DNA from 2 places in the Streptomyces sp. NPDC021622 genome. Region 1 is predicted to be linked to the other one. Evidence: riboswitches for the same ligand, from Rfam matches in the RefSeq annotation. Region 1 holds a riboswitch; the other holds the start of a gene.

What was found. Region 1 has a riboswitch for cyclic di-AMP ahead of AB0G47_RS32875 (M23 family metallopeptidase). Riboswitches for the same ligand answer to the same signal wherever they lie in the genome.
Region 2: linked by a shared signal. The riboswitch ahead of AB0G47_RS18365 (transglycosylase family protein) and the one ahead of AB0G47_RS32875 (M23 family metallopeptidase) in region 1 are both predicted to bind cyclic di-AMP.

The regions. Positions count from the first base shown of each region.
Region 1 covers NZ_JBFACK010000019.1:199,264-203,271, reverse strand. Annotated here, with positions in the region: gene AB0G47_RS32880 (aldo/keto reductase) at 1-531, opposite strand, end outside; gene AB0G47_RS32875 (M23 family metallopeptidase) at 673-1,755, opposite strand; cyclic di-AMP (ydaO/yuaA leader) riboswitch at 1,767-1,914, opposite strand; gene AB0G47_RS32870 (PP2C family protein-serine/threonine phosphatase) at 2,136-3,362, opposite strand; tRNA gene AB0G47_RS32865 (tRNA-Met) at 3,499-3,572, opposite strand; gene AB0G47_RS32860 (leucine-rich repeat domain-containing protein) at 3,685-4,008, opposite strand, start outside.
Region 2 covers NZ_JBFACK010000008.1:233,289-237,296, reverse strand. Annotated here, with positions in the region: gene eno (phosphopyruvate hydratase) at 1-634, opposite strand, end outside; gene AB0G47_RS18365 (transglycosylase family protein) at 971-1,690, opposite strand; cyclic di-AMP (ydaO/yuaA leader) riboswitch at 1,694-1,887, opposite strand; gene AB0G47_RS18360 (transglycosylase family protein) at 2,081-3,106, opposite strand; gene AB0G47_RS18355 (cytochrome P450) at 3,268-4,008, opposite strand, start outside.

The DNA of each region.
Region 1 (4,008 bases):
GTAGCGGGCGAGGCCCTCGCGGTCGGAGAAGTCGATGGACTCCTGGAGCCGCTCGGCGGTCAGGTTGGAGGCGGCGATCGCGCGCACCTTGCCCGACGTCACCAGGTCGTCGAGCGCGGTGATGATCTCCTCGACGGGGACGGTCGGGTCGTCGAAGTGCGTGTAGTAGAGGTCGATGTAGTCGGTGCGCAGCCGGCGCAGCGACTCCTCGGCACCGGACTTGATGGTGTTCGCGGACAGGCCCTTGTAGTCGGAGTGGGCGCCGACCTTGGTGGCGATCACGACGTCGGAGCGATGGCCGCGCGCGGCGAGCCAGTTGCCGATGACGGTCTCGGACTCGCCGCCCTTGTTGCCCGGCGCCCAGGCCGAGTAGACGTCGGCGGTGTCGACGAAGTTGCCGCCCGCCGCGGTGTAGGCGTCGAGCACCGCGAAGGACTGCGCCTCGTCGGCCGTCCAGCCGAAGACATTGCCGCCGAGGGCGAGCGGGAAGACCTCGAGGTCGGACGGGCCGAGCTTGCGTAGAGAAGTCATACGGGGCTCAACACCCTTACGGATCCCAGCATTCCGTACAGCGGGATGTCAGTTCCGCGCTGCCGGATGTGGGCATGCCGAGCCGGCAGCCCTGACGTCGGGGGGTTGCCGCCAGGACCGCCGGAGTCACAGGGGGGTGCCTCAGAGCGACTGGCCCTTGTCCCGCAGCCAGGCGGCCGGGTCGACCCCGGTGGAGTCGCCGCCGGGGTGGATCTCCAGGTGGAGGTGCGGCCCGGTCACGTTGCCGGTGGCGCCGACGCGGCCGATGGTGTCGCCGGTGGTGACCTTCTGGCCGGCGCTGACACCCATCGAGGACTGGTGGTTATACCAGATCTCGGTGCCGTCCTCGAGCTCCAGGATGGTGCGGTAGCCGTACGACCCCGCCCAGCCGGCCTCCTTGATGGTGCCGGAGTGGATCGCCTTGAGGGGCGTGCCCGTCGGCGCCGCGAAGTCGAGGCCGGTGTGGTAGCCGGAGGACCACATGGAGCCGGCCTGCCCGAAGGTGCTGGTGAGCGTGTACGAACTGAGGGGCAGGGTGTAGCTCTTGGCGAGCTTGGCCAGGCGCTCCGCCTCGGCCTTGCGCCGGGCTTCCTCTTCCGCCTTCTTCTTCGCGGCGGCCTTCTCGGCGGCGATCTTCTTCTCGGCCGCGGACTGCTCGGCGGCGGCCTGCTCCGCGGCCTTCTTGACGGCGGCTTCTTCCGCCGCCTTCTGGACCGCGTCGTCCGCCTGGTCCTGCTGGTTCTCGGCCTGCTGCATGATGCGGGCCCGCAGCGCCTCACCGGCGTCGGTGGTGCCCTGCTCGGCGTCGGCGGTGCTGACACCGGCGGTGGTGAGCGGAGCGGCGGCGGTCGTCACGCCGGCGTCGGAGGAGCCCGAGTCGGAGTCGTCGGATATCAGGGAGCCAACGCCGGGAAGGGACTTGGCCTCCGGCAGCGAGTCCGTGACGGCCGAGATGTCCGGCATCTCGATGGAGACCGGGGGCTTGCCGCCCTGCGCGGTGGCGATGCCGCCCGCGCCGACGGCGGCGATGACGCCCACGCCGAGGACGGTGGAGCTGCGGGCGAGCCCGCCGCCGCCCTTCTTGTGGACGCGGTGCCTGCCGCGAACGGGACGGATGGACTCCTCGGTCGGATTCCACTCCTCCCACGGCTCGTCGTCGTGGGCACCGAAGTTGTCGTCATTCGGCACGAAAACGGCTTGGGGGGCAGGCCGGTTGGACGCCACTGGGGCGCACTCCTTTCCTTCCTTCTCGCCTACCGGGTTAGCTGACGGGTTCGGAGCAGGAAGGTCTCCTACGAACACCTGGCACGGATGCACAGATGCCCGATTCACCCCAAGTTGGTGGTTCCCCGGCTCCCTTGCGGGATTAGGCGTGTGCGCACGGAGCCGACTCGAGTGACGGCTGGGACTACCGCGCTGCGTTATCGAACGTTAATAGACGGCAGGGCCGTATTCCAAGCCGTTCCGACTGATCGTTAACGCCGTTGGCCTGTACTTAACGGGACACCAGGGGCGGGAACGGGGCGAGTTGACCGTACTTCTTCACACACCGGACCTTCACATCGCCTTGACAGTACGTCAGTTGTTATGCGGAGTGATGCGATTCAGTCACGGCCCGTGACATCGGGCGGGGCAGCTTCCGGTGCGTCGCCGGAGTCCGGCCGCCGCACCGCGAGCAGCGCCATGTCGTCCGTCCCTCCCCCGCCGGTGTGCCGGCGCACCTCTTCGGTCAGCGTCGCAAGGAGCGAGTCCGGACCGTGGGGTCCTGGAAAGATCCGGCCGCCGAGCCGGGCCGCCGGGTTGTAGAACTCGCCGCGGATGTCCCGCGCCTCCGAGAGCCCGTCGGTATAGAGCAGCAGCATCGCCCCCGGCGGGAACTCCGCCTCGTCGGCGCGGTCCGGCCAGACCCCCAGGTCGCCCATCCCGAGCGGCAGCGCGGGCTCGCTCGCGGACAGCACGCACAGCCGTCCGTCGCCGCGCAGGAGCAGCGGCTCGGGATGCCCGCGGTTGAGGATGCGGATGACTCCGTCGCCGCGCGGGATCTCCGCGAGGACGGCGGTGGTGAACCCCTCGAAGGCGTCGAGCCCCTCGCGCCGCGTGCCCTCCCGCGCGAGCGCCCGCTCCAGGCGCTGCGCCACCGCCTCCAGGGTGGCCTCCTGCTCGGCCGCCTCCCGGAACGCCCCGATGACGACGGCGACGGCCGCCACCGCGCCCATCCCCTTGCCGCGTACGTCACCGACGATGACGCGTACGCCGTGCGGGGTGTCCTGCACGGCGTACAGATCCCCGCCGATGAACGCGTCGGCCTCCGCGGCCTCGTACCGCGCCGCGATGTCGAGCCCTCCGATCCGGTGATCCGGCTGTGGCAGCACGGCGCGCTGGGCGGCCTCCGCGATGGAGCGGGCGGAGGCGAGCTGTTCGTCGCTGCGGCGTACGACGCGGTTGATGAGGGCGGCGAGCACGGCGACGGTCGCCACGGTGAGCAGCTCGGTGACGGCCTCGACGTCGGTGGTGTTGCTGTTGCCGAAGTGCAGGGTGAGCACGGCGAGGCAGGAGGCGGCGCCGATGAGGGCGGTGCTGAGGAGCGAGTAGAACGGGGCGGCGATCAGCGGGGCGGCGGTGAACAGGGGCGCCGCGGTGAACTCCGGAGGGGTCGACATGTCGTACACGACCCCGATGACCAGCAGGAACCACGGGAGGGCCCGCACGAGAGCCCGTTCGTGGGTGACGTCCGGACTCGTGTCCGACCCCTCTGAGGGGTTTCTCGGACGTCCTCCTCGCTGCCCCACCGCTCGTCTCCCGCCGATGTCCGCGCCCGGGACCAGCCCCATGACCGCACCTGTCCAGGTTTCCCGCAGCGGCGGCGGGCTGCGAGCGGTGTGGGCCGACCGGATGACACAGATGACATGGCCGGGGGAATGCCGAAGGCCCGGATCCAAGATCTGGATCCGGGCCTTCGGACTTCAGTAGCGGGGACAGGATTTGAACCTGCGACCTCTGGGTTATGAGCCCAGCGAGCTACCGAGCTGCTCCACCCCGCGCCGTTGAAATGAACAGTACGCCATGTGGCGGGATAAAAGCGAACCGGTTGACGGGAGGAGCGAAACCGCAGGTCGCCAGGCGTTCTCGGCGTGCGTCAGGGCCTTCTCCGTGTCATCCCGGTGCGGGCTGGTCGACAGCACCACCTCGGTGCGTGTCGGGGAGGTATCCCCTTGCTCCCGTGGGAAGCCCTTCGACGCACTCGGCGGAACACGCGTTGACGAGGAGCGGCAGTACGTCGGTGGCGACGGCGAGCGAGATCCAGGCCTGATGCAGTCCGCGCCGGTCGAGAGGCTCGTCGCAGACGCTGCAGGTGCGGAGCCCGGTGGTGCCCCAGCGGGCGGGGTCAAGGTGCTCGAGGTCGATGCCGGCCGTGGAGTCCCGGGGCGGCTGGAGCTGCGGGAAGGGCGGGCGGAACTTGTAGTTGCCGAAGATCGA
Region 2 (4,008 bases), on a different contig from region 1:
GGTTCGGGGCGAAGCCGCCCTCGTCGCCGAGGCCGGTGGCCAGGCCCTTGCTCTTCAGGACCTTCTTGAGGGTGTGGTAGACCTCGGTGCCCCAGCGCAGGGCCTCGGAGAAGGACTCGGCGCCGATCGGCGCGATCATGAACTCCTGGATGTCGACGTTCGAGTCGGCGTGCGACCCGCCGTTCAGGATGTTCATCATCGGGACGGGCAGCAGGTGCGCGTTCGGGCCACCGAGGTAGCGGAACAGCGGCAGGTCGCTGGCCTCGGATGCGGCGTGCGCGACGGCGAGGGAGACGCCGAGGATGGCGTTGGCGCCGAGCGAGCCCTTGTTGTCGGTGGCGTCCAGGTCGAACATGGCCTGGTCGATCAGGCGCTGCTCGGTGGCGTCGTACCCGACGAGCTCCGGGCCGATCTGCTCGATGACGGCGAGGACGGCCTTCTCCACGCCCTTGCCCTGGTAACGGTTGGGGTCACCGTCACGGAGTTCGATGGCCTCGAAAGCACCGGTGGACGCACCGGACGGAACGGCGGCACGACCCGTGCTGCCGTCGTCGAGGCCGACCTCGACCTCGACCGTGGGGTTGCCTCGGGAGTCCAGGATTTCCCGGGCTACGACGACGTCGATGGACGGCACGAGCATCTCCTTCTGGGATGTGACGCGGGTACGCGGGGCGTTGGCCTCGCGGACACGAGCCTAACCGGCTCCCGGACAAGAGCCAGCCGAGCGACCGCCCTGTGGACAAACCGAGAGCAAAAAGTTTCCGAACAAAACAAAGCCCCGCCCCGGTGCGTACGGGGGATACGCGCACCGGGGCAGGGAGCCCGTGGGGACGGGGGTCCCCCCCTCAGCAGCCGGGGGGGTAGCGCCCGAAGGGGCGCGGGGCTGTGACATGTGCGGCTCCGCCGCGTGGGCGCGACAAGCCACGACGCACCCGCAGTCATAAGGACCAGCGAGGCGCCCCCGCCAGAATTAGCTGAGGTGCAGCTGCTGACCCGGGTAGATCATGTCGGCGTTGTCGATGATGTCGCCGTTGAGCTTGTACACCTTGTGCCAGCCGCCCTTGACGTCCTTCTCCTCGGCGATCTTGGAGAGGGTGTCACCCTTCTTGACCTTGTACTCGCCGTCGCCCTTCTTGACCTTCTTGCCGGTCGGGGTCTCGACGGTCTTCTTGGACTCGGCCTTCGGGGCGGCCGGGGCGGCCTGCTTCGGGGCGGCCTCCTGCTTCGGCGCCTCGGTCTGGGCGCTCGGCTGGCTCTGCGGCTGCTCGGCCGGCTGCTGCTGCGGCGCGCTCTCCTCGGCGCCGCCACCGCTGTACGCGGCGCCCGAGAGGCCCACGCCACAGCTCGGCCAGGCACCCTTGCCCTGACCCGCGAGAACCTTCTCGCCGATCTCTATCTGCTGGGCCTTGGAGGCCTGGTCGGCGGTGGCCGCGTACTTCGTGCCGCCGTATGCGGCCCAGGTGGAGGCCGAGAACTGCAGGCCGCCGTAGTAGCCGTTGCCGGTGTTGATGGACCAGTTGCCGCCGGCCTCGCACTGGGCGACGGAGTCCCACTCGGAACCGGTGGCGGCGGAGGCCGAGCCGGCGGCCATCAGCGGGGCAGCGACCGCGACACCGGTGACGCCGGCGAGCGTGGCGACGCGGGTGGCCTTGGACGGACGACGGTGCTTGCCCTTGCTGGAAAACAGCATGAGTGATCCCCTCACCGACGCCTACGAGGTGAGCTGTCGGGTTCGGGCCGATGAAGTTGCCCGGCCGCGCTTCTCGAGCGCGACTTAACCCCTAGCCGGTCCCAACTCCGCTCGGCAGCTTCTTCGTTCTGCTGCTGTGCGGCCGGGCCCGGCGGAAACCTTGGGTCCCCCGCTCCTGCCTACGGCGCTTGACGCGACGACTGTTCCCGAACGGCCGTTGGCAGGACTAGGCGTACCGACCGGCGGGGCCCGCTGTGGCGAGCGGTCACGACCGTAGTCATGCGATCCGCCGAATTTCAAAGACGATCAGGGCTTCTGAGACCCATCTCTCACTTACGCCAAACCAGACATTCAGCGCGAAGCGACTGCCCGACTCTTCGTCAACTTCCCTTACTTTTCGCCCAAATCGAGGCTCTGACCGGGGAGGATGAGGTCGGGGTCGGTTCCGAGGGACTTCTTGTTCTCGGCGTAGAGCGCGCTCCATCCGCCCTGCACGCCGAGGTCGTCGGCGATGGTCCAGAGGTTGTCTCCGGAGCGGACCGTGTACGTCCCGTCGGCGCCGTCCTTCGCGCGGTCGTCGCCGCGCGACGCGTGCCGCCCCGAGCCGTCGCGGTCGCCGTTCTTGGCCTGCCCGTCGTCCGCGCTGTCGCCGCGGTGCCGGCCGGAGCCTTCGCCCGCGCCGGTGGAGGGGGTGGAGTTCGGGGAGTTCGGGGCGGGCGAAGTGGAATCGTTCTGCCCGGACTTGTCCGAATCACTACCGGAGTCGCCCGACTCGTCGTGATTCTTGTCTCGGGATTCGTCGCCGGAGTCGGCCTTTTCGGAGGGCTTCTCGGACGGCTTCCCCGAAGGCTCTTCGGTCGGCTTCTCCGAGGGCTTTTCGGTCGGCTCCTCGGAGGGCTCCTCAGACGGCTTCTCCGAGGGTTCGGCCGAGTCGCCCGAGTCACCCGACTCGCCCGCGTCGCCGGACCCGCTCGTGTCGGTCGGCTCGTCCGAGGGCACGGAGGTGATCGGAGCGCCCGGGTCGACGTCGGCGGGGGCGTCATCCTTGCTGAGTCCGGCGATCACTCCGCAGCTGGGCCAGGCGCCGGGACCCTGGTCGGCCAGGACCGTCTCGGCGACGGCTATCTGCTGCGAACGGCTGGCCTGGTCGGCGTAGGGGGCGTAGTCGAGACCGCCGTACTGCTCCCAGGTCTCCTGGGACATCTGGAGTCCGCCGTAGTAGCCGTTGCCCGGGTCCAGGCTCCAGGAGCCGCCGCTCTCGCACTCCGCGAGCTTGTCCCAGGTGGCGGTGTCCGCGGCGCTCGCGCTGGTGGCGCCGAGCAGCGGGATCGCGATGGCTGATCCGGTGACACCTGCCGCGACGATGAGGGCCGGGGCTTGGCGGGGGCGTCGGTGACGACCATTACCGGAGAGCATGCAAGTGCCTTTCAGAAGACTGCAGAGGCGACTGCGGCTGCTGCGACAGCGGATGCCGAGTCGTCGGTGAACGTAGCCGCAGTCGAACAGTTGTTACAAGTCGATGCAGCGGAGATCACGTGAAAGTCACAGTCTTGACGCACCGTCAGCTCAAGGGTGTCTCAGGTGCGCTTCTGTGCGGGTGTGAACTCCACCGGCAGCGTGCGCAGTCCGCGCATGATGAGCCCGCCTCGCCAGCGCAAATCACCCGGTTCCGCCGCGAGGCGCAGGTCAGGGAGGCGGCGTAGCAGGGTCGCGAGGGCGGCCTGACCTTCGAGCCGGGCGAGGGGTGCGCCGAGGCAATAGTGAATGCCGTGCCCGTATCCGAGGTGCTGGTTGTCGCGCCGGGAGAGGTCGAGCGTGTCGGGGTCCTCGAACCGCTCCGGGTCACGGTCGGCGGCTGCGAGTACGACGAGAACGGGGTCGCCCTGCGCGATGTCCTGCCCGCCGATGGTCAACGGCTCGGTGGCGAACCGCCAGGTGGCCAGCTCCACGGGCCCGTCGAAACGGAGGAGTTCCTCGATGCCGGTCTCAAGGAGCCCCATGTCCCCTCCCTTGAGGGACTCCTGGAGGCGCTCGCGCTGCTCGGGGTGGGTGAGGAGCGCGTAGGTCCCGTTCCCGATGAGATTGACGGTGGTCTCAAAACCGGCGAAGAGGAGAATGAAGGCCATTGCGGCGGCCTCGTTCTCGGTGAGGTGCTCGCCGTGGTCGGAGGCGCGGATGAGCCCCGAAATGAGGTCGTCGCCCGGTTCGAGGCGCTTGCGGTGGATGAGTTCGGCGAGATAGCCCCGCATCTTCTTCACGGAGCGCGCGACGCCGCCGCGCGGGCCGCCGCCGTGCCGGATCATCATGCCCGCCCAGTC